DNA from 3 places in the Rhizobium sp. RU35A genome. Region 2 is predicted to be linked to each of the others. Evidence: riboswitches for the same ligand, from Rfam matches in the RefSeq annotation. Region 2 holds a riboswitch; each other region holds the start of a gene.

Region 1 (7,690 bases), on a different contig from region 2:
GGTGCCGCATGTGGACCATACCGAGCATGACGTCGATATCATCGTGACGGAAAACGGACTGGCGGACCTGCGCGAGCTTGCGCCGCGCGAGCGGGCCGAACGCATCATCGAGCACTGCGCCCATCCCGATTACCGCGAGGCGCTGCGCAGCTATTTCGAGCGTGCATCCGCGCGCGGCGGCCACACGCCGCATCTGCTGGAAGAGGCCTTCTCCTGGCATCTCAACAGCCGCGACCGTGGCGACATGCGCCAGTCAAAGCTCGCCGCCGCCGCGGAGTAGGCCGAGGCGGCGGGCCGGGGGCGCTTGTTTGTCAGCTTGCCGGCTTCGGCGGACAGGCTGCCGTCAGGTCGAGCTCGGCCTCACGTACCTTGGTCTGAACATGCATCAGGCCAAGCACCGTGTGGAAGAGATTGTCATGCGACACCGGCTCGGTCTTGCGCCTGTCCATGCAGGCGGTATCGATGCCGGCCTTCGCATCCTTTCCGAGCCATAGCAGGAAGGGAATGTGCGTCTGCTGTTCCGGGGCCACGACCCAGGGGGCGCCATGCAGGAACAGGCCCTTTTCGCCGAGCGATTCGCCGTGGTCCGACATGTATATCATGCTGGGCGACACCTTGCCCTCGACGGCGGTCAGCTTGTCGATGATCGTTGCGAGGATGTGGTCGGTATAGACGATGCTGTTGTCGTAGGCGTTGATGATCTCCGGCCGGTGGCACTTGGAGAATTCGGCACTGCGGCAATCGGGCTGGAAGGTGCGGTAGGCATCCGGATACCGTGCATAATAGGCCGGACCGTGGCTGCCAAGCTGGTGCAGCACCAGCACGCTGTCTCCGGTCACGGACGACAGCCACGCGTCGAACTGGTCGAGCAGGATGTCATCCTTGCACTCGCCGTTTTCGCAGTAGCGGCTGTCGGTCGAGCGGTAGAGTTCCTTGTAGGGAATGCGGGCGGCAACGCCCTTGCTGCCGGTATTGTTGTCCCACCATTCGGCGCGGATGCCGGCATGCACCAGCACGTCCATCAGGTTCTGCCGTTCCAGCGCGCCTGCATGGCTGTAATCGGATCGTCCGAGGCCCGAAAACATGCAGGGAACCGAAATGGCGGTGGCCGTGCCGCAGCTCTGCGCCTTGTCGAAATAGAAGATGTCGCGCTTGGCAAGCTCGGGGTTCGTGAGCCGCTCGTAGCCGCCCAGCGAGAAATTGGAGCCGCGGGCGGTCTCGCCCACGACGATGATGGTGACGCGCGGCTTGCGGTCCTTCGCTTTTGCGCCATCGGCCACCTTGGCATCGGTGCCATAGGGCTGCACCACGATGCCACGCTCCTGCTTCAGCTTCTCCAGGTATGCGACCGCGTTTGCGATTGGCATGAAGGGATTGAGCGTTGCAAACCATTCCCGGTTCTGGCGGATCGTAAAGGCATAGGTGCCGGCATTGGCCAGCGCGGCTGCCCCGAAGACCAACAGTGCAGGCACGATGACTGCGAGATTCATCATCACCTTCCTCGGGAAGGTGCGATGGGCGACGCGCACCCAGGCGATCAGAAGAGAGGGCAGCACGGCATAGACCGCCATGTGCAGGAGATAGCCGGCGGTGATCAGGTGGCCGGCTTCTGCGCTCGTCGTCTCGGCCGCATTGCGGATCATGTCGGAATCGATGATGACGCCGAACTGATCCATGAACCAGGCGGCTCCCGCTGCGATGAACACAAAGAAGATAAGCAGCGGCTTCATCAGGTATTTGACCGAGAAGCTGACGAAAAAGGCGATGAAGGCCCCTGTCAGGGCCACGGCAAGACCCGCCAGCGCCACATGCTGGCCGGATAGCACCGTCAGCGACTGCGACCAGAAGGTCTGGTTGAGGAGCACCAGAATATAGAGCGCGACAATGATGCTGAGCGTCACGCTACCAAGACGCGGACGTCTGGCGAAGAAGACATGGAAACTCAAGGCAATTGACCCTTCACGAACGGCACATCGGGGTGCCCTGCATGCGAACCTCCGCTGGTGCTTCAAAAAGCTGACACGAACCTGAATGCCTCCTGCATCCGCCACAGATTGGGTGAGGCAAGCCGGCCCGTTTCGCCGCATGAACAGCAAAACAAGGCAAACTGTTGTCCGCGCGCCAGCAGGCACCGTGGTCTTTCGTGAAGATCCCCCGAATCCTCTGGTAAACTTCGCTTGATGGCGTGTAAAGGGGCTGCGCGACAACGCGGAATTACATGCGTATTTCATGATGCATGCTCGGCTTTTTCCTCCCCCTCGTCATGCCGCCAAGTCTGCTTGCGTATTGCCGTGAGGTGGGCGGGAGGGCCTTCCACAGCAATCTGCCTGAAGCGCATTATGGATCGCTGGACATCCGAACCCATACAGGCTATTCGTAATGATATTACATTACATGGGTATCGAGTGACGATGACTTCGCATCCTGCCTCTTCCGCCATAGCCTTGCGCTTGACGCCGGCTCTTCCGCCGGATTAACTCCGCCCGATGGTTCCCTCGGCGCCGGTCGCGGCCAGAGGGATTAATAGGGAACACGGTGCGTCCTTTTTTCAAGGGATCAAGGCCGTGGCTGCCCCCGCAACTGTAAGCGGTTGCCGATCATCCTCGTGATGCCTGAAGGCATCATGCCACTGCGCCTGAGCCGCGCGGGAAGGCAGATGAGAGGCGCTGAACCGTGAGCCAGGAGACCTGCCATCGATCATGTCCAACGTCACGGGCGGGGATGCCCGGAACAGGAGCCTGTTATGACTGACCCTTGCGGCGGCGGATGCCCGCCCGCTTTTCCGGCAATCCCCGGACTGCTGATCTTATCCTGTCGGCGCCACGGCTGATGGCCCCCGCTGACTGTTCTTCTCTGCCTTTCTTGGCCTTTCCGGGATTTTTCAACATCATGAACCACGCTTTCGCATCGCGCCTGCGCACAGGCTTTCTCGGCCTTTCGATCACCGCCGGTCTCTTGTCCGCCGGTTCCGCCTTCGCCGCGGCGACCAGCTATCCGCTGACCCTGCAGAATTGCGGGCAGGCCGTCACTTTCCAGAAGGCGCCGCAGCGTGCCGTGGCGCTTGGCCAGAACAGCGCCGAAATTCTCTACATGCTCGGCCTTGGCGAGCGCGTGGTCGGCACTGCCGTCTGGGTGGGGCCGGTGCTGAAGCCGTATGAAGCGATCAACGCAAAAGTGCCGCGGCTGGCCGACAACGATCCGAGTTTCGAGCGCGTCATTGCCACGCGCCCGGATCTGGTCGCCGTGCAATATCAATGGCATGTCGGGCCGAAGGGTACGGTCGGTACGGTGGCGCAGTTTCAGGATCTCCGCGTACCGGTCTACACCTCGCCGGCCGATTGCATCGGCAAGGACAATTCCGGCGGCGGCGATGGCGTGCGCGTCGAGGCCTTCACCATGGACCTCGTCTATCAGGAGATCCGCGATCTCGCCGCCATCTTCGATGTGCAGGATCGCGGCGAGGCCGTGGTGGCGGAGCTTAAGGCCCGCGAGGCGGCGGCCCGTGCGAAGGTTGCCGCGGCGGGCAAGGGCATCTCGGCCGTCTTCTGGTTTTCCAGCGCCAAGCTTGCCACCGATCCCTTCGTTGCCGGCCGCAACGGCGCGCCGGGCTATATCATGCAGGCGCTCGGCATCCGCAACGTGATCGACAGCGACGAGGAATGGCCGACGATCGGCTGGGAAACCATTGCCCGCGCCAATCCGACCCTGATCGTGGCCGCCAGCATGGACCGCCGCCGCTTTCCCGCCGATGACATCGCCGTCAAGCGGGACTTCCTGAAGACCGATCCGGTGACCAGCCTGATGCCGGCGGTGCGCGAGGGCCATGTGGTGGAACTCGATGCCCAAACGATGAACCCGACAGTGCGCACCATCGACGGCATCGAGGCGCTTGCCGACGGCATTGCAAAATCGGGCCTTGGCCGGTGACGGTGAGGCGCCTGTCGACCCGCGCGTCCTTCACGCTGGCTGCGGTGGCTCTTCTCGCCACCGCCCTCTGGCTGGGGGCGGCGATCGGCGAAACGGCCATTCCCCTCGACGTGGTGGCAAAGACGGTGGCGAACCGGCTGTTTCATGCCGCCTATCCGCTCGATCCCATCGATGAGGGCATCGTCTGGAGCTACCGGCTGAGCCGGGTGGTGGTGGCCGCCTGCTGCGGGGCGGCGCTTTCGCTGTCGGGCGTGGTGCTGCAGTCGCTGCTGCGCAATCCGCTGGCGGATCCCTACGTGCTCGGCATTTCCGCCGGCGCCTCCACGGGCGCCGTGTCGGTCGCGATCCTCGGCATCGGCGGCGGGCTGGTCGGCCTGCCGCTCGGCGCCTTTGCCGGTGCGCTGATCGCCTTCTGTCTTGTCAGCCTGCTCGCCTGGCGGGCCGGAAGCGGGGCGGCGGCCATCATTCTGGCGGGCGTTGCCGGCTCGCAGCTGTTTCATGCACTGACCGCCTTCGTGGTGACCAAGGCCGCCAATGCGGAACAGGCGCGCGGCATCATGTTCTGGCTGCTCGGCAATCTGTCCGGCGTGCGCTGGCCGGATGTGACGCTGGCGCTGCCGGCGGCGCTGGTCGGCCTCGCGCTCTGTTTCTCGCAGGCCCGCGCGCTGGATGCCTTTGCCTTCGGCCGCGATTCCGCCGCCTCGCTCGGCATTGCGGTGCGCCGGACCTATGTTCTGCTGATCGGCGTGACCGCGATGATGACGGCGGTGATGGTGGCGCTGGTCGGCTCGATCGGCTTCGTCGGCCTTGTCATTCCGCATGCCACCCGCATGCTGGTGGGTGTGCGCCACGGCGTGCTGCTGCCGGCGTCCGCCATCGTCGGCGCCGTGTTCATGATTCTTGCCGATATTCTCTCGCGCATCATCGTGCCGGGTCAGGTGCTGCCGATCGGCGTGGTGACCGCCCTGTTCGGGGCGCCGGCCTTTGCCGTGATCATGAGCCAGAGGAGGACGCGGCTGTGAGGCTTGCTGCCAAGGAGGTGACCTGGGCGGTCGGCCCCGCCACCATCGTCGATGGCGTATCGCTCTCGGCCGAACCCGGCGAATTTTTCGGCATCATCGGCCCGAACGGTTCTGGCAAGACGAGCCTGATCGCCATGCTGGCGGGCTTACGCCGCCCGCGCCGCGGCACGGTGGAACTGGACGGTGTGCCGCTCTCCGCCCTGTCGCGCCGTCATCTCGCGCAGAAGCTGGCGCTGGTGGAGCAGCAGGCCGAGACGGCTGAGCGGATGAGTGCGCGGCAGGCCGTCGAACTCGGCCGCACGCCCTATCTCGGCCTCGGCCAGCCCTGGTCCGAACGCGATGACGCGATCGTTGCGCGTGCGCTGGCGCAGGTGGACATGACGCATCTGGCCGCCCGCAGCTGGCACACGCTGTCCGGCGGCGAGCGCCAGCGGCTGCACATTGCCCGGGCGCTGGCGCAGGAGCCGCGCCTTCTGCTGCTTGACGAGCCGACCAACCATCTCGACATCCGCCACCAGATCGGCATTCTCGATCTCGTGCGCCGGCTGGACCTGACGGTGATCGCTGCGCTGCACGATCTCAACCACGCCGCCCTGTTCTGCGACCGCATCGCCGTGATGCAGGCCGGCCGTCTCGTGGCGCTCGGAACGCCTGTGGAGGTCCTGACCGAGCGGTTGATCGCCGAGGTGTTCGGCGTGGAGGCCGCGGTGGAGCGTCAGGAAAATGGCACCTGCCATATCCGCTTTCACGCCACGGCCGGCGCCCTTTCCGGCTGACGGGCGCCGGTTTAGAGCCGCGTCAGGTCCGTTGGCCGGTTCTGCATCAGCGCTTCCATCGAGAAGAAACCGGTGACGGTAGAAAAATCGAAGCCGGTGATCAGCTTCTGGTAGAAGGCATCATAGCCGCGCATGCCATTGGTGACGACCTTCAGGAGATAATCCCAGTCGCCACCGATTCTATAAAAGTCAACGACTTCCGGCAGCTTCTCCACGTGCTGCCGGAAGCTCTCCGCCCATTCGCGCGAATGGTGGCGGGTGCGGATCATCACGAACACGGTAAGATCCAGCCCCAGCGCCGGCAGATCGACGGCGGTCTGCGAGCCGCGGATCACACCCGCCTCCTGCAGCCGCTGCAGCCGGCGCCAGCAGGCATTTTGCGACAGCCCCACCTGTTCGGCGAGATCGCGCTGCGAGAGAGAGCCGTCGCGCTGCAGGGCCGTCAGCAGGCGTCGATCAATCGCGTCAATCTTGATGATTTTGTCGTTCATTTGACCCAATATTTGCCCGTTTCACGCAAAGATAGGAGATGAAGTCCCACCGGCGCAATGCCTATGCTGTCGAAGCGGCAAAAAAGGAAACGACACGCATGGCCACGGCAGATGGACAGATGACGGAGCTTCTGGCTGAGTTTCGCCAGCGCCTTCAGCGGGATGATATCATCGAGCATCTGCGCGCCGGCCTGATCGGCCAGCATGCCATGGTGCGCGGTCCCTTCGGCGACAAGCCGCTGGTCTATGCCGATTACGTGGCCTCCGGCCGGGCGCTGATGCAGGTGGAACAGTTCATCCTTACCGAGGTGCTGCCCTATTACGCCAACAGCCATACCGAAGCCTCCTGGTGCGGCGGCATGATGACACGGCTGCGGCGCGAGGCCCGCGCCGTGATTGGCCGTCTCTGCGGTGCTGATGCGGCCCATGCGGTGATCTTTGCGGGCTCTGGCGCCACCGCCGGCATCAACCGGCTGGTTTCTCTGTTCGGTGCGGCGAAAACATCCACCCGCGTGCTGATCGGCCCCTATGAGCATCATTCGAACATCCTGCCCTGGCGCGAGGCGGGTGCAGACATCATCGAACTGCCGGAAGGGCCGGAAGGTGGCCCGGATCGCGAGGCGCTCACCGAAACGCTGGCCGCCTCCCGCGGCTTCGATCAGGTGATCTGCTCCTTCTCCGCCGCCTCCAATGTCACCGGCATCGTCACCGATGTCGCGGCCGTGACCCGGCTGGTGAAGCGGGCCGGGGCGCAGATGATCTGGGACTATGCCGGCGGCGGCCCCTATCTGCCGATCGCCATGCGGCCCGCACCGGATGCCGAGATCGATGCCATCGTGGTCTCGCCGCACAAGTTCATCGGCGGCCCCGGTGCGTCCGGCATCCTGATCCTGCGCCGCGACGCCGTCGAGACCAGGACCCCCAGCTGGAGCGGCGGCGGCACGGTGAAATTCGTCTCCTCCACCGGCCATGACTATGCCGACAGCCTGGAGGCGCGCGAGGAGGCCGGCACGCCGAACGTGGTGGGCGATATCCGCGCAGCCCTTGCCTTCCTCGTCAAGGATGCGATCGGTGAGCACTGCATGGCGGCGCGCAACGCCGCACTGACCGCTGCGGCTTTCGCAGCCTGGCAGGATCACCCCGACCTGCAACTGCTCGGGCCCCGTGACGCCGGCCGCCTGCCGATCTTCTCCTTTCGGGTGCGCGATGGCGAAGGTGGCTTCGTGCACCAGCAGTTGGTGACCCGCATGCTGAGCGACCGTTTCGGCATCCAGGCCCGCGGCGGCTGCGCCTGCGCCGGCCCTTACGTGCACCGCCTGCTGGATATCGACGAAGCCCAGTCCGCCCGCCTGCGCACCGCGATCCTCTCCGGCGACGAAATGGCCAAGCCCGGTTTCACCCGCCTGAACTTTTCGGTGCTGCTGACGCCGGACAAGGTGGACTTCATCCTGAACAGCGTCAAACAGCTTGCCAG
Region 2 (7,690 bases):
CAATGCCTTTGGCGCGGTGATCAGCGTCTATTTCCTCGTCACTGGCATTACCGGGCTGACCATGCTGGGCGCGGATGCCTATGTGCAGAACCTCTTCTATGGCGGCGCGCTGGTCATTGCCGTGGCGCTCAGCCAGCTCGTGCGCAATCGCCAGCCGCAGGAGTTCAGCTGATGGATGGCCAGGATATGCTGCCGGACCGGCTGGTCCGCGCCTTCTGGGAGCGCCCGGCCAACGCGGCGGAGGACATTGCCATGCGCGGCGAGATCGGGCGCGATGCGCCGGCCATCGGCGCGCATGCGCTTGCCCGCGACGGCGCGCTGTTTTCGGTCGAGCCTTCCCATTTTACGGCCCTGATGTTGCGGGAGGCCGGACGTGAGCGTTGACACGCCCTCCACGCTGACCGTGGCCGCTGCTGCGATCCGCAACCGCACCATCTCCTCCGTTGAACTCACGCAGGCCGCGCTGGAACGGGCTGAAGCCAGCCAGCCACGCCTCAACGCCTTTCTGTCGATCGATCACGAGCATGCGCTTGATCGTGCCCGCGCGGCCGACCGGGCACTCGCCGCGGGGCACGTGCCCGGGCCCCTGCATGGCGTGCCGCTGGCGCACAAGGACATGTTCGATGTCGAAGGCCGTATCACCGGCTGCGGCTCGCGCATCCGTGCGGGCCACGTGGCGAGAGACACATCGACCGTGATGGCGCGTCTCGAGGCGGCCGGCAGCCTCTCCATCGGGCGGCTCAACATGTCCGAATTTGCCATGGGGCCGACGGGGCACAATCATCATCATGGGCGGGCGATCAACCCGATCGATCCGGCGCGCGTGACCGGCGGTTCGTCCAGCGGGTCGGGGGCTGCCGTCGGCGGCGGTGTGGTTCTCGCGGCGCTCGGCTCCGATACGGGTGGCTCGATCCGCTTGCCGGCGGCCTGCTGCGGAACGGTCGGCATCAAGCCGACGCAGGGGCGCGTCAGCCGTCACGGGGCGATGCCGCTCTCCTTCTCGCAGGATTGCATCGGTCCGCTTGCCGCAAACGTCGAGGACGCCTGGCTGATGCTGTCTCTGATCAGCGGGCCGGATGGCATCGATCCCACCTGCATGGCCGCGCCGCTCGGGTCGCTGTCGGAGGATTTGTCCAGCCTCCGGATCGGTCTTGCGACGGGCGCCTTCACGCAAAGTCTTTCTGCGGATGTTGGTGGCGCGATGCAGCAGGTCGCGAACCTCCTCGACAAAGCGGTGAAAGAGGTGCGCGATGTCGCGCTTGGCGCGCTGGAGGCGGTGACGGAGCTTGCCAATGCGGTTGCCATGACCGAGGCGGCCGCCGTACATTTCGACGGCATGCGCGAGCGTCCGGAGGATTACGGACCGCAGGTGCGCATGCGGATTTCGCAGGGGCTTGCGGTTCCCGGTCCCGTCTATGTCCGGGCGCTGCAGATCCGTGCCGTCATGCTCGCCCGCTTCCTCGATGAGGTCTTCGGCGTCTGCGATGTGCTGATGCTGCCGGCCATGCCCTTCGTCGCGCCGCTCGACCGCGAGGTCGATGTGGGGGCCGGACAGCGGATGAACGAGGTGGTGAGCGCGATGACCTCGCTCACCCGGCCCTTTTCCTATCTCGGCCTTCCGGTCGTCACTCTGCCGGTGGCTGTCGGTCGTGAGGGGATGCCGGTTGCGATCCAGCTGGTCGCCCGCCCCTGGCGGGAGGATCTGGCAGCCTCGGTGGCGCGGCATCTCGAACATGCCCTTGCCCTCTCCGCCTTCCATCCATCTCAAGCATCCCCCACGGCCGCCTGAGGGCAGGCCAGGTTTTCAGGAGTTGTCCGATGAACGCCATCCAGACTGCCAGCCTCGAAGGGGCCGCGACGATCGATCCGGCTGCGTTCCGCAATGCCATGGCAAGGCTGGGCGCCGCCGTGCACATCATCACGACCGACGGCGTCGCCGGCCGCGCGGGTTTTGCTGCAACCGCGGTGTGCAGCGTGACCGATACGCCGCCGACCCTGCTTGTCTGTCTCAACCGGTCCAGTTCGGTGTTTTCCACGTTCGAGGCCAACGGCGTGCTGTCGGTCAACACCCTTGGTCCGGGACATCTGCGGCTGTCTTCCCTGTTCGGTGGCAAGACGCCGGTGGAGGAGCGATTTGCCGCTGCCGATTGGGTAACCGGAGACACCGGTGCGCCGGTTCTGTCCGACGCCGTGACCTCCTTCGATTGCCGTGTGGCAGAGGCGGTCGATGTGGGCACGCACAAGGTCCTGTTCTGCCGTGTCGTCACGCTGCGGGCCGGCAGCACGAACGAAGCACTTGCCTATTACCAGCGCGCCTATCACGTGCTTGGCGAGGCAAGCCGGGTTCCGGGCTGAAACTGCCGGGTGAAGGCGATACGAGATTGTCGCAATCCCTTGTTGCCAAGACCCTGCCGGCAACGATAACATCCCCGTGATGGTCCCGGCCTTCCTCAAGGGAAGCCGGGTTAAATGGGAACATGGTGGGGCGCCTCAAGGCGCCGAAACCATGGCTGCCCCCGCAACTGTAAGCGGCGAATGACGTCCGGATGCCACTGGCTTCAAGAGAGCTGGGAAGGCGGGCGAAGTGAGGAACCGCGAGCCAGGAGACCAGCCATCGGAGCCGGGCGGAGACGCCTTTTTCATTTTCCAGCCGCGCGGTGGGCGCGGACAAGAGGGACCAAGATGCATATCGAACCAGGCGTCGTTGACGGCGCAAAGATCATTCTCAGCTATGCCACGGCGGCCGTGGGCTTCGGCCTGACGGTGAAGATGGCGGCAGACGGCCTGCGCGACAACGGCGGTTTGCCGGCGCTTGCGCTGCGCAGCCTCGCCACGACCGCGCTGGTGTTCTGCTTCTTCGAAGTGCTGCCGCATCATCCGGTCGGCGTTTCGGAGGTTCACCTCATTCTGGGCTCGACCCTTCTGCTGCTGTTTGGGGCCGGCGCTGCGGCGATCGGACTGGCGGCTGGCCTCCTGTTGCAGGGCCTGTTCTTTGCCCCGTTCGATCTGCCGCAATACGGCATGAACGTGACCACGCTGCTCGTGCCGCTGTGGGGCATCAGCCTGCTGGCCCGGCGCATCATTCCCCGCCGCACCGCCTATGTGGATCTCAGATACGGCCAGGCCCTGGCGCTCTCGACCGCCTATCAGGGCGGCATCGTGGCCTGGGTCGCCTTCTGGGCGCTTTACGGCCATGGGTTCACCGCGGAAAACCTCGGCAATGTCGGTGCCTTCGGCCTTGCCTATATGAGCGTCATCCTGCTCGAACCGCTGATCGATCTCGCGGTGCTGGCGGCGGCCAAGTCGCTCAGCCGATTCAGCCGAGGCCCGCTGTTCAACATCCGTCTGCATCAGGCGGCCTGATCGTCTTTCGCAACAGCAATACAGATGCCGCGCGTGACACTGTCTGCGCGGCATTTTTTAATGCTTTGGCGTCGATCCCGTCAGGGTGTCGGCACGGCCAGAAAATCGTCGCGGCGCGGCGTGAAGCAATCGATGAGTTCCCCGGCCTCCAGGCACTGGCAGCCGTGCTCGACATTGCCGGGAATGACGAGGCTGTCGCCCGGGGCAAGCTCATAAGGGACGCCATCGCGTAAGAAGCGGAACCGGCCGCTCGCCACATAGGTGGACTGCACGTGCGGATGCTTGTGCAGCTTGCCTTCCGCGCCGGTCTCGAACCGGAAGGAGACCACCATCAGGTCGGCATTTTCGGACAGGACCCGGCGGTGCACACCGGCATCGGGGGAAACGGTCGGATAGGTGGGAAGGCTCATCGGGATCCTCGTGACTGATGTCTTTCTTGTCATACAAGATGAACATGCTATCTGACAAGATGGTCACTCGGCCTCTTTCCAACCTTGTCTTTGCATTCCGCAGAGGCAGAGAGGCGCGCGATGTGCCGTCAAATCCGTCGGCCTGCCTCTTTCTCGGGCTTGCATCATTTGTGTCCAGATTATGGCTTGACACCCTTCGCAGATGATGGCTGGATTGAACCAATCTGAAATTGGTTCCGAAAATGGTTCAGCCCCAAAGCCATCCCGACAATGCCAATTATGCGCTGGAAAAGCTGCGCGAGCTGCTGCGCGTCGGGGGCTTCGGGGTGGACGGCAAGCTGCCGACGGAGCGTGATCTCGCGGAGCGCCTCGGCGTCGGCCGGCGTGCCGTGCGCCAGGCCCTGGAAGTGCTGGAAGCTGAAGGCGAAGTCTGGCGTCGTCAGGGTGCCGGAACTTTCGTCGGGCAGAAGCCGGACGCGCTTTCGGCCGATGTCGGCGCCATCGTTGCCGGAACCGATTTCATGGAGATCATGGAGGTGCGTCTGCGCATCGAGCCGCAGCTGGCGCAGCTGGCGGCGCTGAGGGCCAGAGCGCCGGAATTGGTTCGCATGCGCGAACTGGCACGCAAGATTCGCGAGAGCGACAACGCCGATGCACGTGAACTCTGGGATGGTGCACTTCACCGGCAGATCGCCCAGAGCGCGCGCAACCAGCTGTTCCTGAGCATCTTCGACCTTATCAACCACGTGCGGCAGGACGAGGCGTGGCAGGCCATCCGCGAACGCGCGCGCAGCGGCGATGCGGTGAAAATGGCCTATGCCCAGCATGAGGACATCATCGATGCCATTGCCGCGCGCGATCCCGCGCGGGCAGCCGAAACCATGCGCCGGCACCTGCTGATGCTGCAGGAGCGTCTCATCCGCGAGACCTCCCATGACGGACAGGATGCTGCCATGCCGCCGACCGGTGAACCCGTTTTGGCCTGAGATTGCGGCGGGCGCGCGCGCCCGTCGATTGGGGGACGCCGGAGGTTACAAGCCGGCACCAGTGAAAGAGACACGGATCGATCAGAGGAGAATGATCATGAACGGATTTTTGCGCCTGACGACGGCGCTTGCCTTTGGCGTGTTGACGGCTCTGCCGGCTGCCGCTGCAGACCTGAAGATCGGCCTGCAGGATGATGCCGATGTGCTGGACCCGGCCCAGTCGCGCAGCTTCGTCGGCCGCATCGTCTATACCGCGATGTGCGACAAGCTGGTCGACGTGTCGCCGGACCTCAAGATCGTGCCGCAGCTGGCGACTGGCTGGAAGTGGTCCGATGATGGCCTGAAGCTGGTCATGACGCTCCGGGACGGCGTGAAGTTCCACGACGAAACCACGATGGATGCCGCAGCCGTCGTCGCCACCATCGAGCGCAACCTGACGCTGCCGGAATCGCGTCGCAAGAGCGAGTTGTCCTCTGTCGCCAAGGTTGAAGCGACCGGGCCGCTGGAGGTGACCTTCACGCTGAAGCAGCCGGATGCCACGCTGCTGGCCCAGCTCTCCGACCGCGCGGGCATGATCGTCTCGCCGAAGGCCGCCAAGGAACTTGGTGCCAATTTCGGCTCGAAGCCGGTTTGCGCCGGTCCCTTCAAGTTCGTCGAGCGCGTGCAGCAGGACCGCATCGTGCTGGAGAAGTTCAAGGATTACTGGAACAAGGACGCCATCTTCATCGACAAGGTGACCTACCTGCCGATTCCGGATTCCACCGTACGCCTTGCCAACCTGCGCTCCGGCGATCTCGACATGATCGAGCGCCTGGCGGCGACCGACGCCCAGTCGGTCAAGGGCGATGGCAAGCTGAAATACGAGGCCGTCGTCAATATCGGCTACATGTCGCTTTATGCCAATGTCGGCAACGGCGCGCGCGCCAACAACCCGTTCGGCAAGGACAAGCGGCTGCGTCAGGCTTTTTCGCTTGCCATCGACCGCGAAGCGCTGATGCAGATCGTCTATGAAGGCACCGCCGTTGCCGGCAACCAGCCCTTCCCGCCGAACAGCCCCTGGTATGACAAGAACATCCCGGTGCCGGCCCGTGACGTCGCAAAGGCCAAGGCGCTCGTCAAGCAGGCCGGTTTCGACCGCGTCCCGGTCGAGATGCAGGTGCCCAACAACCCGGTTGCACAGCAGATGATGCAGATCGTCCAGTCGATGGTCGCCGAAGCCGGCTTCGACGTGCAGCTGAAATCCACGGAATTTGCCACGCTGCTCAACGAGCAGACGGCCGGCAATTACCAGCTCAGCCGCTCCGACTGGTCAGGCCGTGTCGATCCGGATGGCAATATCCACCAGTTCGTCACCTGCAATGCGGGCCTCAACGACACGAAGTACTGCAATCCCGAGGTCGACAAACTGCTGAACGCGGCACGCGCCTCGACGGACGAGACGGTGCGCAAGCAGAAGTATGATGCCGCCGCGGCCATCCTCAACGATGACCTGCCGATGATCTATCTCGGCCACCAGTCGTGGATCTGGGCGATGAAGAAGAGCGTCAGCGGTTTCGTGCCCAATCCCGATGGCATGATCCGTCTGACGGGAATGAAGAAGGAAGGCTGAGGTCTTCCCGGGTGCCGCGGAGTTCAGCCCGCGGCACCCCCTCCGCTCTATCCCTGAAAAGGAAGGCGCATGCCTGTTTTCATCGCAAAGCGTCTGCTGGTCGCGCTTCCGACGCTGTTGATCATTTCCATCTTCGTCTTCTCCCTCCAGAAGCTTCTGCCGGGTGATCCGGTGCTGGCCATGGCGGGTGAGGAACGTGACCCGGCCGTTCTCGAACTGCTGCGGGAAAAGTACCATCTGAACGACCCGATCCCGGTCCAATATGTGCGATGGCTGGGCGGCGTCGTGCAGGGCGATCTCGGCATGTCGCTGCGCACCAACCAGCCGGTTCTCGAGCTCATCAAGGAAAAGCTTCCGGTCACCATCCAGCTGGCGATCATGTCGATGATCTTCGCCTTCGCGATCGGCGTGCCCATGGGCATTCTGGCGGCGGTGAAAAAGAACACGGTTCTGGATTACGTGGCGAGCCTTTTGGCGCTTTCCGGCCTGTCGGTGCCGAATTTCTGGCTTGGCATCATGCTGATCCTGCTGGTTTCGGTGCAGCTCGGCTGGCTGCCGGCCTCCGGCTACGAATCCATCTTCGTCGATCCCGTGCGCTCGCTGCAGACGATGATCATGCCCGCTTTCGTACTGGGCAATGCACTGGCCGCCACGCTGATGCGCCACACCCGCTCGGCGATGCTCGGCGTACTTTCCGCCGATTATATCCGCACCGCCCGCGCCAAGGGGCTTTCGCCGCGCGAGGTCGTGCTGTCGCACAGCTTTCGCAATGCGCTGTTGCCGGTCATCACGCTGACTGCACTCCTGTTCGGCGAGCTGCTGGCGGGCGCCGTGCTGACCGAGCAGATCTTTACCATTCCGGGTTTCGGCAAGCTCATCGTCGATGCCGTCTTCAACCGCGATTACGCGGTGGTGCAGGGCGTCGTGATGTGCACCGCTCTTGGTTTCATCCTGATGAACCTGATCGCCGACGTGTTGTATGTCCTGCTCAACCCGCGTCTGAGGGCCAATCTATGACCGCCATCGAACAGACAGGCATGCCGCCGGCGCGCGCCGAAAGTCGCGCCTGGCGCAAGCTGAAAAGGAGCCGCAGCGCGCTGGCGGGGCTTGTGATCATCGCCTTCTTCGCGCTGCTTGCCCTTGCCGCGCCGATCCTGCCGATCCCGGACCCGATCGCCACCAGCTGGTCGGCCATCCGCAAGGCGCCGTCCGCCGCTCACTGGCTCGGCACGGACGATCTTGGCCGCGATATTCTCTCCCGTATGATCTGGGGTGCCCAGGCCTCGCTTCTGGCAGGCATCGTTTCGGTTGCCATCGCCGTC
Region 3 (7,690 bases), on a different contig from region 2:
TCGGCATCAGCCGGCAGCACGCCACCCGGACGCACCCGGACAAGTTCCACATCCGGCTCGGCATCCAGCGGATCGAGATCGTCGAAGTTGGAGACATGCGGCAGGATCGGCACGGCAATGCGGATTTTTGCGCCGGGCTTGGCGACCGGGGCGGAATTCAGCGCCAGCGCATCCTCGGCCGGAAGCCGCACAGCCTCTGCAAAATGCGGCAGCAGACCGATCGGCGACCAGCCGGTAAAGCCCTCGATCATCCGCATGCCCTCGGCAAACAGGGCCGGATCGCCGCGAAAGCGGTTGACGATGAAGCCGCGGATCATCGCCGCGTCCTCACGCTCCAGCACCAGCTTCGTGCCGGCGAGACTGGCGATCACACCGCCGCGGTCGATATCGCCGATCAGCACCACCGGCACATCGGCGGCACGGGCAAAGCCCATATTGGCGATGTCGTTGCGGCGAAGATTGACCTCGGAGGCGCTGCCGGCACCTTCCACCAGCACCAGATCCGCCTGCGCCCGAAGCCGGTCAAAGCTCTCGAGAACGCGCGGCATCAGGCGGGCCTTGATCTCCTGATATTCGGCAGCCTTCGCATTGCCCTCCACCCGGCCCTGCACGACGAGCTGGGCACCGACCTCGCTTTGCGGCTTCAGCAGCACCGGGTTCATGTGGACGGACAGGGCGGCGCGCGCCGCGCGGGCCTGCAGCGCCTGCGCCCGGCCGATCTCGCCGCCATCTTCGGTGACGGCGGCATTGTTCGACATGTTCTGTGGCTTGAAGGGCAGCACCTTCAGACCGCGCAAGGTAAAGGCACGCGCCAGCCCCGCCACCACCAGCGACTTGCCGACATCCGAGCCGGTGCCCTGGAACATCAGCGCCTTGGCAACCCTGCCCGTCTCCATCAGAATTCGATTCCCGCCTGAGCCTTCACGCCCGCCTTGAAGTGATGCTTCACCAGCGTCATCTCGGTCACCATGTCGGCGGCCTCGATGAGGGCGGGTTTGGCATTGCGGCCGGTAACGATCACGTGCAGGTCTTCGCGGCGGGCGGCAAGATCGGCGATCACCCGGTTAAGATCGAGATAGTCGTAGCGCAAGGCGATGTTGAGTTCGTCGAGGATGACGAGCCCGACATCCGGCAGCGCCATCATCTCCCTCGCCTTCTCCCAGGCTCGCCCGGCCGCGGCCACGTCGCGCTTCAGGTCCTGCGTGTCCCAGGTAAAGCCTTCGCCCATGGTGTGCCAGATCACCCGCTCGCCGAAGGCCTCCAGGGCCACGCGCTCGCCGGTATCCCAGGCGCCCTTGATGAACTGCACCACCGCGACCTTTCGTCCGTGCCCCAGCATGCGCAGCGCCAGCCCGAAGGCGGCGGTGGACTTGCCCTTGCCCGGTCCGGTGTTGATGATCAGGAGACCCTTTTCGAGGGTCTTTGAGGCCACTTCGGCATCCTGAACCGCCTTGCGGTTCTCCATCTTACGCCGATGACGGTCCGCCTCGCGCTCGTCGATCTCCTTCATCGGCCACACCTCTCCTTGCGTTTCGTCCTGCATTTTCATCGCGAGCGGCGGACTATAGTCGAATGGAAGCGCGCGGCAATGCGCCATTGACACACGGTTCTGCAAGCGCATAGTGAATCCGCAACGGTCTTTTCCCGGCAACGGGGAAAGCTAAGAGGGAACGTGGTGCGGCAATCCTCGCCAAAACCACGGCTGCCCCCGCAACTGTAAGCGGCTTCCGCCCGAACGGGCGGGACGCCCGACGCACCAGGCCACTGAGGCAGACGCTTCGGGAAGGCGGCGTTCGGGCGAGGACCCGCGAGCCAGGAGACCTGCCGTTGAGGAAGACAAGTCCAGCCGGGCGGGGTGCTCCGGCAGGGACCTTACCGAACCATGCGGCATTTCCCCGCCATGGGCGCACCCCTCTATGACGAACACCCGGGGTGGATCTTGGATCTGACGGCACGACACGATGAGCAGCAGAGTGGCGCACAGGAAACGCGGCGCGTGACGGTGCATGTCTGCGATACCTGCCGCAGCGGCCAGGAAGCGGCCGACGCGCCGCGCGACGGCGCCCTCCTCTCCGAACGCACCAAGACACTGGCGGCCGAAGGCGGAGACGTGATCGAGATCCGCGCTGTTGCCTGCCTTGCCAACTGCAAGCGCGGTCTGAGCGCCAGCATCCAGAGCGCGGACGGCTGGTCCTATGTCTTCGGCGACCTGACGACGGAGGCCGCGGCGGATCTGTTGACCGGCGCGCGCCTGCTTGCCACATCCCCCGACGGGCTGATGCCCTGGAAGGGCCGCCCGGACACGCTGAAGCGCGGCATGATTGCCCGCATTCCGCCGCTCCGTTCCATCTCCCCTGAAAGCTGAAGGACTGCCCCGATGACCCCCTCGCTCTCCCGCGTGCCCTGCACCGTCGTTACCGGTTTTCTCGGCGCCGGCAAGACGACGCTGCTGCGCCATGCGCTGGAAACCATCAAGGGCAAGCGCCTTGCCGTGATCGTCAACGAATTCGGCGATGTCGGCATCGATGGCGAGATTCTGAAGAGCTGCGGCGTCGAGAATTGCCCGGAAGACAACATCATCGAACTCGCCAATGGCTGCATCTGCTGCACGGTGGCCGATGACTTCGTGCCGGCGATCGACAAGATCCTCGCGATGGAACCGAAGGTCGACCATATCCTGATCGAGACCTCCGGCCTGGCACTGCCGAAGCCGCTGGTGCAGGCCTTCCAGTGGCCAAGCGTCAGGAGCCGCGTCACCGTCGATGGCGTGGTGGCCGTGGTGGACGGGCTGGCGCTCGCCGAAGGCCGCGTCGCCGACGATCTGGAGGCGCTTGCCGCCCAGCGGGCCGAGGACCAGTCACTCGATCATGACGACCCGGTGGAGGAAGTCTTCGAGGACCAGATCGCCTGCGCCGATCTCGTCATCCTGACCAAGACGGATCTTCTCCAGGCCGCCGATCTCGAAAAGGCGCGGGCGCATGTGGAGGATCACCTGCCGCGCGCCGTGCGCATCGTCCATTCCGAAAACGGCCAGATCGATCCTGCAATCTTCATCGGCCTCGGCCTTGCCGTGGAAGACGACATCGAGAACCGCAAGACCCATCACGACGACGAACTGGACCACGAGCACGACGATTTCGACAGTTTCGTGCTGGACCTGCCGGCGATCGCCAGCCCCGAAGCGCTCAGCCAGCGCATCGCGGCGGTGACGGAGGCGGAAAAGGTGCTTCGCATCAAGGGGTATGTGGAAGTGGCGGGCAAGCCGATGCGGCTTCTGGTGCAGGCCGTCGGGCCGCGCGTCAACCACTATTTCGACCGTCCCTGGACCGCGACGGAGGACCGCCGCTCGCGCCTCGTGGTGATCGGCGAAAAGGGCATCGATGTCGACCGGATCGGGAAGATGCTGGCCGCCTGATGCATATTCTCGCCACCACATCCGCGTCGCTCGACGACCTGATCGAACCGGTCGATCTGAACCAGACGCCCGGCGATGTGGTGGTGCTGTCCTTTACCGACAGCGACCTGAACGGTGTCGCGTCCGCCTGGGCGCGGCGCGGCGCGAGCGGCCTTTCGCTGCGGCTTGCCCAGCTCTCCGATCTTCGCCATCCGATGTCGGTCGACCTGTGGATCGACAAGGTGGCGCGGCATGCAAGAGTCCTTCTGGTGCGCGTACTCGGCGGTTACGACCGCTGGCGCTACGGCGTGGAAGAACTGTCGCATGTGGCGCGGCAGCGCGGCCTGCCGCTGATCCTGCTGCCGGGCGAGTGCAGCGAGACGGACGAGCGCCTCTCGGCCGCCTCGACGGTGGCGCAAGGGGAAATCAATCGCCTGCTCTCCTTCTTCCGCGAGGGCGGACCCGACAATCTGGACCGGCTGGCGGAAACGCTGCAGGCCCTGGCAAGGGGCGAGGCGCCACGGCCCCAGGCGGCCACCGCCGTGCCGAAGCTCGGTTTCTATCGTCCCGGACGGGGAGTGGTGTCCGAAGCCTGGGCGCTGTCGGGAGCCGAGGGACGGCCGATCCTGCCGCTTCTGTTCTACCGCTCCATGCTGCTCGCGGACGATGTAGCGCCGATCGATGCGCTCTGCACAGCGCTTGTCGCGCGTGGTGCCTTTCCGCTGCCCGTCTTCGTGCCCGGCCTCAAGGACGCGGCGACGCTGGACACGCTTCACGACACGCTGGCGAGACTGAAACCGGCGGCCGTGATCACGGCCACTGCATTTGCCAGCAATGCGGGCGCGGATGGCCGGACGCTGTTCGACAGGCTCGGCGTGCCGGTGTTCCAGACGGTAATCGCCACGACAAAGCGGGCCGCCTGGGCCGCAAGCCCGCGTGGTCTCGGCCCCTCGGATCTGGCGATGCATGTGGTGCTGCCGGAACTCGACGGGCGCATTCTGGCGGGCGTGCTGTCCTTCAAGGCGGAGCAGGAAAATGCCGGCGAGGCCGGCTTTTCCGGTTTCGCCAACCGGCCGGAGCCGGATCGCGTCGAAGCCGTCGCCGACCGGATCCTGCGCCATCTCGATCTCTACTCCACGCCGAAGGCCGAGCGCCGCCTCACCATCCTGATGCCGGATTATCCGGGAGCGGCGGGGCGCACCGGCTATGCCGTCGGCCTCGACGTGCCGGAAAGCGTGCTCGCAATGCTGCGCAGCCTTGCCGCCGATGGCTATGACGTGGCCGACATTCCGGAGACGGCAAAAGCGCTGATGGATCTCGTGCTACGGGCCGAGGCACGGTTTCCGCTGACCTCTTACGATTCCGTGCTTGAGGCCCTGCCCGCCGAGGCGCGCGAAGCGGTCGCCGCCACCTGGGGCGATCCGTTAGCCGACGAAGGTTTTGACGGCGAGGCCTTTCGGTTCCGCGCCGTCCGGTTCGGCAAGATCACGGTCGCGCTTGCCCCGGATCGCGGCCGGGAGGCAGACCGGCGCACGGATTATCATGATCCCGCCCGCCCGCCGCGCCATGCGCTGATTGCCTTCGGCGGCTGGATGCGGGAGGCCACTGGGGCACAGGCCATCATCCATGTGGGCGCGCATGGCACGCTGGAATGGCTGCCGGGCAAGACCGTTGCCCTGTCTCGCGCCTGCTTTCCCGAGATCGTCACGGGAAGCCGGCCGGTGATCTATCCCTTCATCGTCTCCAATCCGGGCGAGGCGGCGGTCGCCAAGCGGCGCATCGCGGCGCTGACCATCGGCCACATGCCGCCGGTTCTTGCCGAAGCGGGGCTCTCGGAAGCGCAGCAGAGGCTGGAACTGCTGGTGGATGAATATGCTCAGGCCGATGGTCTCGACCGCAAGCGGCGCGACCGGCTGGCGCGGCTGATCGTGGAGACGGCCGAGGAGACGGGTCTGGCGCAGGAGGCCGGGATATCCCGCGATCTCGATCCCGATACGGCCCTGTCGCGCATCGATGCCTTCCTCTGCGATCTCAAGGATTTTGCCATCAAGGACGGCCAGCACGTGTTCGGCCGCGCCGAGGCGGACGAAACGGACCCGCTGCGGCGCGACAGCGCAGACGCAGAACGCACGGCCCTGCTTGCGGCGCTCGACGGCCGCCACCTGCGCCCCGGCCCCTCCGGTGCACCGGCACGCGGACGCCGCGACGTGCTGCCGACCGGCCGCAATCTCTACGCCTCCGACCCGCGCACCATGCCGACACCGACCGCCTTCGAGCTCGGCCGCGCGGCTTCCGAAGAGGTGATCCGCCGCTATCTGCAGGATCACGGCGATTGGCCGAAAAGCCTCGTGATCGACCTCTGGGGCAGCGCGACGCTGCGCAGCGGCGGCGAAGAGGTGGCGCAGGGGCTGGCGCTGATGGGCGCGCGCCCGCTGCAGGATCCGGCCACCGGCCGCATCACCGGCATCGAGGTTCTGCCGCCGGCGCAACTCGGCCGGCCGCGCGTCGATGTCACCTTCCGCATTTCCGGCCTGTTCCGCGACATGTTCCCGACGCTGATCGCCCTTATCGATGCCGCCGCACGGGCCATTGCACAGCGCAGCGACGAGGCAGACGGTGACAATCCGCTGGCCGAGGCCGCCCGCGGGACCGGAGAGGTTCCGCCGCGCATCTTCGGCTCGGCACCCGGCACCTATGGCGCCGGCATCGAGGAGACACTCTCGTCCGGCGACTGGCAGGCCCGCGAGGAACTGGGGCGCGCCTATCTCGCGATGACCAGCCATGCCTTTGGCGGCGCGGACGGCGAAGGTTTTCATGCCGCGGATGCCTTCGCGGAACAGGTGCGGCAGGCCGATCTTCTGGTGCATACCGGCGATGATCCGGGCCGCGACCTGCTCGATGGTTCCGGCGATGTTGCCTTCATCGGCGGCTTTGCAGCCGCCGTCGCGGCCCTGGGCGGCAAGGCGGACCTGATCGCGCTCGATACCACCGATCCGAACCGTCCGCGCGCGCGCTCGGTGGCGGAAGCGGTCACTCGCGTCGTGCGGGCGCGCGCCGTCAATCCGCGCTTCATCGACGGGCAGATGCGGCACGGACCGCGTGGTGCTGCCGAATTCGCCGAGACCGTCGACCGCCTCGTCGGCTTTGCCGAAACCACGGAGGCCGTTCCGCACACGCTGATGGATGCCGTTTACGACGCCTATGTCGCAGATGAGCGCGTGCGCGATTTCGTGCTGGACCAGAACCCGGAGGCGGCCGGCGCGATTGCCGAACGGCTGATGTCGGCGCGACGCCGCGGTCTCTGGCAATCGCGCCGCAACACCGTGGACCGCGATCTGGAAGCGCTGCGCCTCGTTGCGCGGCAGAGGGAACGCGCATGACAGAGCCTCTCCCGTCCATGGCCCGCGGCGCCTGCCCGGCTCTTGCCCGGCCGATGCTGACCGGCGACGGCTATCTGTCGCGCGTTGCCCTGCAGGCGGCAATCGGCCCGGCCGCGCTTGCGGGGCTCGCGGTACTTGCCCTTCGGCATGGAAACGGCATTCTCGACATTTCGGCGCGCGGCAACCTGCAGATTCGCGGCCTGACCGAAGCCTCCGCGGCGGCGCTGGAGGCCGATGTGCGCGCGCTCGACCTGCCGCTGCGCGAGGGGCTTGCGGTGGAATGGACGCCGCTCGCCGGGCTCGATCCCGCCGAGGCGGTCGATCCGCGTCCGCTCGGCGCGACGATCATCGCAGCCGCTCGCGCCGTTCAGGGCGAACTGGCGCCAAAACTCTCGGTGGTCATCGAAACCGGGGGCCTCATCCGCCTCGACCATCTGCTGGCCGATATCCGCCTGGTCGCCGCCCCGACAGCCGATGGCTTGCGGTGGCGGGTTCTGCTTGGCGGCACGGCCAAAACCGGCACGACACTGGGGCTTGTCGCGGATGGGGATGCCGCCGAACTGGTCGGAGGCCTGCTGGTCCATCTGTCGACGCAAGGTCCCCGCGCCCGCGGTCGCGATCTTGAGCCGGCAAACCTTCCTGCCTCCCTGCTTGCCCTGCTCAGCCCCGGCGAGTCCACCGTTGCGGAAAGCCCCGCGCCGCCTTTCGGCATCTTTGCCCTGACGGCAGGCCTGCATGCCCTGCGGGTTGCCCTGCCCTTCGGCCAGATGCGGGCCGAGGATCTGGCGGCACTGACGGCACAGGCTGCGCGTGCCGGAATCCTGTGCCTGAAGCCCGCGCCGGATCACGCGCTGATCGCCATCGGTTCGGGCGAAGCCTGCGAGGAGCTGGAACTGGAAGCCCGCGCGGCGGATCT

The links. A riboswitch is a leader RNA that binds a small molecule or an ion and turns the genes downstream of it on or off. The one in region 2 is predicted to bind cobalamin.
Region 1: linked by a shared signal. The riboswitch ahead of F3H95_RS11315 (ABC transporter substrate-binding protein) and the one ahead of F3H95_RS10425 (energy-coupling factor ABC transporter permease) in region 2 are both predicted to bind cobalamin.
Region 3: linked by a shared signal. The riboswitch ahead of F3H95_RS15670 (DUF1636 domain-containing protein) and the one ahead of F3H95_RS10425 (energy-coupling factor ABC transporter permease) in region 2 are both predicted to bind cobalamin.

Annotation. Positions count from the first base shown of each region.
Region 1 covers NZ_FTMR01000004.1:154,056-161,745, reverse strand. Annotated here, with positions in the region: gene F3H95_RS11325 (acetyl-CoA hydrolase/transferase family protein) at 1-280, shown strand, start outside; gene F3H95_RS11320 (phosphoethanolamine--lipid A transferase) at 312-1,946, opposite strand; cobalamin riboswitch at 2,471-2,710, shown strand; gene F3H95_RS11315 (ABC transporter substrate-binding protein) at 2,914-3,927, shown strand; gene F3H95_RS11310 (iron ABC transporter permease) at 3,924-4,949, shown strand; gene F3H95_RS11305 (ABC transporter ATP-binding protein) at 4,946-5,725, shown strand; gene F3H95_RS11300 (Lrp/AsnC family transcriptional regulator) at 5,737-6,216, opposite strand; gene F3H95_RS11295 (aminotransferase class V-fold PLP-dependent enzyme) at 6,315-7,690, shown strand, end outside.
Region 2 covers NZ_FTMR01000003.1:422,473-430,162, forward strand. Annotated here, with positions in the region: gene F3H95_RS10405 (ABC transporter permease) at 1-172, shown strand, start outside; gene F3H95_RS10410 (hypothetical protein) at 172-384, shown strand; gene F3H95_RS10415 (amidase) at 374-1,789, shown strand; gene F3H95_RS10420 (flavin reductase) at 1,819-2,355, shown strand; cobalamin riboswitch at 2,419-2,631, shown strand; gene F3H95_RS10425 (energy-coupling factor ABC transporter permease) at 2,683-3,363, shown strand; gene F3H95_RS10430 (cupin domain-containing protein) at 3,444-3,773, opposite strand; gene F3H95_RS10435 (FCD domain-containing protein) at 4,016-4,759, shown strand; gene F3H95_RS10440 (ABC transporter substrate-binding protein) at 4,857-6,368, shown strand; gene F3H95_RS10445 (ABC transporter permease) at 6,438-7,385, shown strand; gene F3H95_RS10450 (ABC transporter permease) at 7,382-7,690, shown strand, end outside.
Region 3 covers NZ_FTMR01000006.1:305,154-312,843, forward strand. Annotated here, with positions in the region: gene F3H95_RS15660 (cobyric acid synthase) at 1-896, opposite strand, end outside; gene cobO (cob(I)yrinic acid a,c-diamide adenosyltransferase) at 896-1,510, opposite strand; cobalamin riboswitch at 1,618-1,844, shown strand; gene F3H95_RS15670 (DUF1636 domain-containing protein) at 1,997-2,365, shown strand; gene cobW (cobalamin biosynthesis protein CobW) at 2,378-3,415, shown strand; gene cobN (cobaltochelatase subunit CobN) at 3,415-6,774, shown strand; gene cobG (precorrin-3B synthase) at 6,771-7,690, shown strand, end outside.